DNA from 2 places in the Actinomadura monticuli genome. Region 1 is predicted to be linked to the other one. Evidence: predicted binding sites of a transcription regulator. Region 1 holds the regulator's gene; the other holds the start of a gene.

Evidence for each region. The regulator HspR, encoded in region 1, represses chaperone genes until heat shock. The targets are predictions, from matches to a motif close to ANTTGAGTCNNNNNGACTCAANT.
Region 2: a site for HspR is predicted at 1,890-1,912, ahead of lon (endopeptidase La). Genes of this name have one in related genera too.

What each region holds. Positions count from the first base shown of each region.
Region 1 is NZ_JAXCEI010000006.1:364,908-368,313, reverse strand. It holds gene grpE (nucleotide exchange factor GrpE) at 1-511, shown strand, start outside; gene dnaJ (molecular chaperone DnaJ) at 599-1,768, shown strand; gene SM611_RS16335 (heat shock protein transcriptional repressor HspR) at 1,828-2,280, shown strand; gene clpB (ATP-dependent chaperone ClpB) at 2,322-3,406, shown strand, end outside.
Region 2 is NZ_JAXCEI010000003.1:381,698-385,103, forward strand. It holds gene SM611_RS08345 (helix-turn-helix transcriptional regulator) at 1-761, opposite strand, end outside; gene SM611_RS08350 (SDR family oxidoreductase) at 865-1,578, shown strand; gene SM611_RS08355 (hypothetical protein) at 1,575-1,745, shown strand; gene lon (endopeptidase La) at 1,947-3,406, shown strand, end outside.

The DNA of each region.
Region 1 (3,406 bases):
CGCCGACCAGACCGGCGGGGCCGCCGACGAGGAGGTGTCCGCGCTGAAGACGCAGCTGTCGGAGCGCCTCGCCGACCTCCAGCGCCTGAAGGCCGAATACGACAACTACCGCAGGCGGGTCGAGCGGGACCGGGTCGCGGTCCGCGAGCAGGCTCTCGGGCAGGTGCTGTCCGAACTGCTCCCGGTGCTGGACGACATCGGCCGCGCCCGTGACCACGACGAGCTCACCGGCGGGTTCAAGTCCGTCGCGGAGAGCCTGGAGGCGGTCACCGGCAAGCTCGGCCTGGAGCGGTACGGCGAGAAGGGCGAGCCCTTCGACCCGACCGTGCACGAGGCGCTCATGCACTCGCTCTCGGCGGAGGTGACCGAGACGAGCGTGGTGGACGTCCTCCAGCCCGGCTACCGCATCGGCGAGCGGATCCTGCGGCCCGCGCGCGTCGCGGTGGCCGACCCGGACCCGGACGCCGACGCCGGTGAGGCGGACGGCGAGCCGGGCGACGACGGCGAATGAGCCCCGCGGGGCCCGTCCCGAGCGGCGGGCCCCGGCCGGGGGCGTGGACGACATGTGGCAAGTGGCGATAGCAGAAGGCGGGGCGCCGTGAGCACCAAGGACTACCTGGAGAAGGACTACTACAAGGTCCTCGGTGTCGCGAAGACGGCCTCGCAGGAGGAGATCAAGAAGTCCTACCGGAAGCTGGCGCGCAAGTACCACCCGGACGCCAACAAGGGCGACTCCGACGCCGAGGACCGCTTCAAGGAGGTCTCCGAGGCCTACGACGTGCTGTCCGACGCGAAGCGCCGCAAGGAGTACGACGCCGTCCGGTCGATGCCGGGCGGGTTCCGCGGCCAGCAGGGCGGCGGCGGCTTCGGGTTCGACCTCGGCGACCTGTTCGGCCAGCCCGGCGGCGGGACGCAGACGGGCGGCGCCGGTGAGCGCATCGGCGACCTGTTCGGCGGCCTGTTCGGCCGGGGCGGCGGCACCCGCACGACGGGCACGCGGCGCGCGCGGCGCGGCGCGGACGTCGAGACCGAGGTGACGCTGTCGTTCGGGCGCGCGATGAACGGCGTGACCGTCCCGATCAAGCTGACCAGCGAGGCGGCGTGCGACAGCTGCCGCGGGACGGGCGCGAAGGCCGGCACGGTGCCGCGGGTGTGCCCGAACTGCGAGGGCACCGGGCACGAGACCCGCAACCTCGGCAACTTCGGCTTCCAGGAGCCGTGCAAGGAGTGCCGCGGCCGGGGCCTAGTCGTCGACGACCCGTGCCCGGTCTGCCACGGCAGCGGCCGCGCGACCGGCACCCGGACGATCCAGGCCCGCATCCCGGCGGGCGTCGCGGACGGGCAGAAGATCCGGCTGAAGGGCAAGGGCGCGCCCGGCGAGAACGGCGGCCCGGCCGGCGACCTGTACGTGCACATCAAGGTGCTCCCGCACGCGGTGTTCGGCCGCAGCGGCGACAACCTGACGCTGACCGTCCCGGTCACGTTCCCGGAGGCGGCGCTCGGCGGCGAGATCAGGGTGCCGACGTTCCAGGGGCAGCCCGTCACGCTGAAGCTGCCGGAGGGCACGCCCAACGGCCGCAAGTTCCGGGTGAAGGGCCGCGGCGCGACCCGGCGGGACGGGACGAAGGGCGACCTGCTCGTGACCGTCGACGTGCACGTCCCGCGGAAGCTCGACGAGCAGTCCCGCGAGGCGCTGGCCAAGCTCCGTGAGTCGGGCGGCGGCGAGGACCTCCGCACCGAGCTCCTCCAGCAGGCCAGACAGGAGTGAAGGCATGACGCCCACACGCGGCGCGGCGTGCTCCCGGGCGCGGGCGAACGGAGTGAGCCATGAGCGCTGACCCCTTCGGCGATGACACCCCGGTCTATGTGATCTCGGTGGCGGCGCAGCTGTCCGGGCTGCATCCGCAGACGCTGCGGACGTACGACCGGATGGGGCTGGTGTGCCCGGGCCGGACGGCGGGCCGGGGCCGCCGCTACTCGATGCGCGACATCGTGATGCTCCGCGAGATCCAGCGGCTCTCGCAGGAGGAGGGCATCAACCTGTCCGGGATCAAGCACATCCTGGAGTTGCAGCGCGACAACGTGCGGCTCCGCGAGGAGCTCGCGAAGGCGCACGCCGCGCTGGAGGATCTCGCCAACGAACTCGAGTCGACCCGGTCCGTGGCGGCGCGGCTGGCACAGCAGCGGCGGCACGGGGAGCCGACCGGCACCCCCGGCGCCGACCTGGTGCCCATCAGGCACACCAGCGTCGTCGTCTGGCACGAGCGCAACACCGACTAGTCCGCAACTCACTAAGCACAGCACTTTCACGGGGACGGGACATGGACTACAAGCTGACGCAGAAGAGCCAGGAGGCGGTGTCGGTCGCGGTCCGCAGGGCGGCGGCCGAGGGGCACCCCGAGGTCGAGCCGCAGCACCTGCTGGCGGCGCTGATCGCGCTGCCGGACGGGACGGCGGTGCCGCTGCTGGAGGCGGTCGGCGCCGACTGGCAGGCGATCCGGCGGCGGGCCGAGGAGCAGCTCGCCGCGAAGCCGAGGGCGCAGGGGTCGACGGTGTCGTCCCCGCGGTTGGCCGCGCAGCTCCAGCGGTCGATCAACACGGCGGCGAACCGGGCGCAGCAGCTGGAGGACGAGTACGTCTCGACCGAGCACCTGCTGGTCGGGCTCGCCGCGGACGGCGGCCCGGCGGCGGGCCTGCTGAAGGAGTTCGGCGCGACGCCGCAGGCGCTGCTGGACGCGTTCGAGAAGGTGCGCGGCCACGCCCGCGTCACCAGCGAGAACCCCGAGGGCACCTACCAGTCGCTGGAGAAGTACGGCGTCGACCTGACGGCGGCGGCCCGCGACGGGCGGCTCGACCCGGTCATCGGCCGCGACGCGGAGATCCGCCGGGTCGTGCAGGTGCTGTCGCGCCGGACGAAGAACAACCCGGTGCTCATCGGCGAGCCCGGCGTCGGCAAGACCGCGGTCGTGGAGGGCCTGGCGCAGCGCATCATCGCGGGCGACGTGCCCGAGTCGCTGCGCGGCAAGAAGCTCGTCTCGCTGGACCTCGGCGCGATGGTCGCGGGCGCGAAGTACCGCGGCGAGTTCGAGGAGCGGCTGAAGGCCGTCCTGAACGAGATCAAGGAGTCCGAGGGGCAGATCGTCACGTTCATCGACGAGCTGCACACCGTCGTCGGGGCGGGCGCGGCCGAGGGCGCGATGGACGCCGGCAACATGCTGAAGCCGATGCTGGCGCGCGGCGAGCTGCGCATGATCGGCGCGACGACGCTGGACGAGTACCGCGAGCGCATCGAGAAGGACGCCGCGCTGGAGCGCCGCTTCCAGCAGGTGTTCGTCGGCGAGCCCACGGTCGAGGACTCGATCGCGATCCTGCGCGGGCTGAAGGGCCGCTACGAGGCGCACCACAA
Region 2 (3,406 bases), on a different contig from region 1:
TGGTAGACCATCATCCGCTGGCCGTCGGCGGTGGTGGCGAGCACCTCGTGGGCGAGGGTGAGCGGGCCGATGACGGGGTGGCGGAACGCGGTCTCGCCGCCGCGCTTGACCATGACTTCGTGCCGCCGCCACAGCTCGGCGAACGGGTCGCTCGCCGAGCGCAGTTCGCCGACCAGGGCCGCGGCCGGCTCCGGCGCGGTCAGCTCGGCGGTGTGCAGGTGGGCGACGCTGTTGCGGGCGACCCGGTCCCAGTCGGCGAAGACCGACCGCGCGTCCGGGTGCAGGAAGGTGTAGCGGATCGTGTTGCGCCGCCCGGGCGGCCAGTCGCCGAGCCCGTGCATCAGCGCGAGGCCCTCGGCGTTGGCGGCCAGCACGTCGTTGACCTCGTTCAGCACGTAGGCGGGGCTCGGCCGGAGCGACTCCAGCATCAGCAGCAGGCCGGGACGGGCCGGCCGCGGTGCCGGGGGACGCCGGCGGGGCGTCCGCCCGGCGGTCCGGTCGGCGAGGCCGAGCAGGTGGGCGTGCTCGTCGTCGCTGAGCCGCAGGGCGCGGGCCAGCGCGTCCAGCACCGAGTCGCTGGGCGCGGTCTCGCGGCCCTGCTCGATACGGGTGTAGTAGTCCACGCTCACCCCGGCCAGCGCGGCGAGCTCCTCCCGCCGCAGCCCGGGGTTGCGCCGGGGGCGCGGGCCGATGGGCAGCCCGACGTCGGCCGGGCCGATCCGCCCGCGCCGGATCCGGAGGAACGTCGCCATCGCGTTCATGCCGTCGAGTCTGCCACCGGCCGTCCCGCGCCTGGGTGGCCGTGTCGCACCCAGGTGTCGCGCGGCCTTCCGCGTCGCCGCGGCGGCGCCGGACACTCGGCGCATGACCAACGTAATGATCATCGGCGGCGGCTCCGGCATGGGTCTCGCCCTGGCCCGGACCCTGCTCATGGACGGCGCCGACGTGACGATCGCCGGACGGTCCGAGGACCGGCTCGCCGCGGCCCGCACGGAACTGGAATCGGCCGGGCACGGGAAGATCCGCACCGTGCGGGCCGACATCGGCAGGGAGGAGGACGTGGCCGCCCTGTTCGCCCGCGCCGGGGAGGTCGAGCACGTCGCGGTCACCGCGGCGGACGCGACCGGCGTCTACGGCCGGACGCCGGACCTCCCGACGGCGACCGCCAGGGCCGTCCTGGACGCCAAGCTGCTGGGGGCCTGGCTGGTCGGCAAGCACGGGGCCGGCCGCGTGACCGGCTCGATCACCTTCACCTCGGGCATCAACGCCTACCGTCCGAACGGCGCGAACACGATCATGGCCGCGGCCAACGGCGCGCTCGCGTCCCTGGCCCGCGGGCTGGCGATCGAGCTGGCCCCCGTCCGGGTGAACGTCGTCTCGCCCGGCTGGGTGGACACCCCCATCTGGGAGCAGCTCGGCGTGGACAAGGGCGCGGCCTTCGCCGAACTGGCCGGACGCCTGCCCGCCCGGCGCATCGGCACGCCGGACGACATCGCCCAGGCGTTCGTCTCGGTGATGGGCAACGGCTTCATCACCGGAACGGTCCTGCACGTGGACGGCGGCCATCACCTCACTTGACCGGCAGCGTCGTCCTGCCGCGGGCCGGGCGGGCGGACGGCGCGTCCCTCGTCGTGCTGCGCGCCCCTCCCGGCTCGCGGGACGCGCCCGGCGTGGCGCAGTACTTCGAGCGGCGGCTGTCGCGCGGCGTGGAGTCGGTCCGCGGGCTCGGGACGAACGGGGGCTGAAGGGTTCCGTCGGCATCCCGCCGGGAAGTCGCCGCGGAAGGCGTTGTTGGAACACGGTGCCGCTCTTCGGCGATGATCCGCCGCGCGCGGGTGTGTGATCGCTGAGAGCGAACGTTGCTGCGGAAACAAAATGCTGCTCCGTTTTCTTGAGTGTGTATGGCTCAACTTGAGGTTGGGTCGGCGACGGACTTGGAGCTGAGCATGAGCGAAACCCTGACGCTGCCGGTGCTGCCCCTTGAGGACGGGGTCGTTCTGCCCGGCATGGTGGTCCCCCTGGACCTTTCCGAGAACGGCGAGGTCCGGGCGGCCATCGAGGCCGCGCGGGCGGTGGCCCAGTCCCAGGGGCCGGGCATCCGGTCGACGGGCAAGCCGCGGGTGCTGCTGGTGCCCCGGCTGAACGGGAGGTACGCGGGCGTCGGCACGCTCGGCGTGATCGAGCAGGAGGGGCGGCTGCCCGGCGGCGAGCCGGGCGCGGTCGTCCGCGGCGTGTCGCGGGTGCGGATCGGGACCGGGACGACCGGGCCCGGCGCGGCGCTGTGGGTCGAGGGGACCGTGATCGAGGCGCCGCCGGCGTCGGGGCGGGCCCAGGAGCTGGCCAAGGAGTACAAGGGCCTGGTCAGCGCGATCCTGCAGAAGCGCGGCGCCTGGCAGGTCGTGGACGTCGTCCAGCAGATCGACGACGCGTCCACCCTGGCCGACAACGCCGGGTACGCGCCCTACCTGACCGACGAGCAGAAGATCGAGGTCCTGGAGACCGTCGACGTGGTCGAGCGGCTGGAGCTGCTGATCGGGTGGACGCGGGACCACCTCGCCGAGCTGGACGTGGCGGAGACGATCCGCAAGGACGTCCAGGAGGGCATGGAGAAGACGCAGCGGGAGTTCCTGCTGCGGCAGCAGCAGGAGGCCATCCGCAAGGAGCTGGCCGAGCTGAACGGCGACCCCGCCGACGAGGAGGACGACTACCGGGCCCGGATCGAGGCCGCGAACCTCCCCGAGAAGGTGCGCGAGGCGGCGCTGAAGGAGGTCGACAAGCTGGAGCGGTCGTCCGACGCCTCGCCCGAGGGCGGCTGGATCCGCACCTGGCTCGACACCGTCCTCGACATCCCGTGGAACGAGCGCACCGAGGACGCCTACGACATCGCGGGCGCCCGCGAGATCCTGGACGCCGACCACGCCGGGCTCGACGACGTGAAGGAGCGCATCGTCGAGTACCTGGCCGTGCGCAAGCGGCGCGAGGACCGCGGCCTCGGCGTCGTGGGCGGCCGCAGGAGCGGCGCCGTGCTGGCGCTGACCGGTCCTCCCGGCGTGGGCAAGACCTCGCTGGGCGAGTCGGTCGCGCGGGCCATGGGCCGCAGGTTCGTCCGTGTCGCCCTGGGCGGCGTCAGGGACGAGGCCGAGATCCGCGGTCACCGCCGCACGTACGTGGGCGCGCTTCCCGGACGCATCGTCCGGGCCGTCCGCGAGGCCGGCTCGATGAACCCGGTCGTCCTGCTGGACGAGGTCGACAAGGTCGGCGCCGACTACCGGGGCGACCCGACGGCGGCGCTGCTGGAGGTCCTCGACCCCGAGCAGAACCACACCTTCCGGGACCACTACCTGGAGGTCGAGCTCGACCTGAGCGACGTGCTGTTCCTCGCCACCGCGAACGTGGTGGAGGCCAT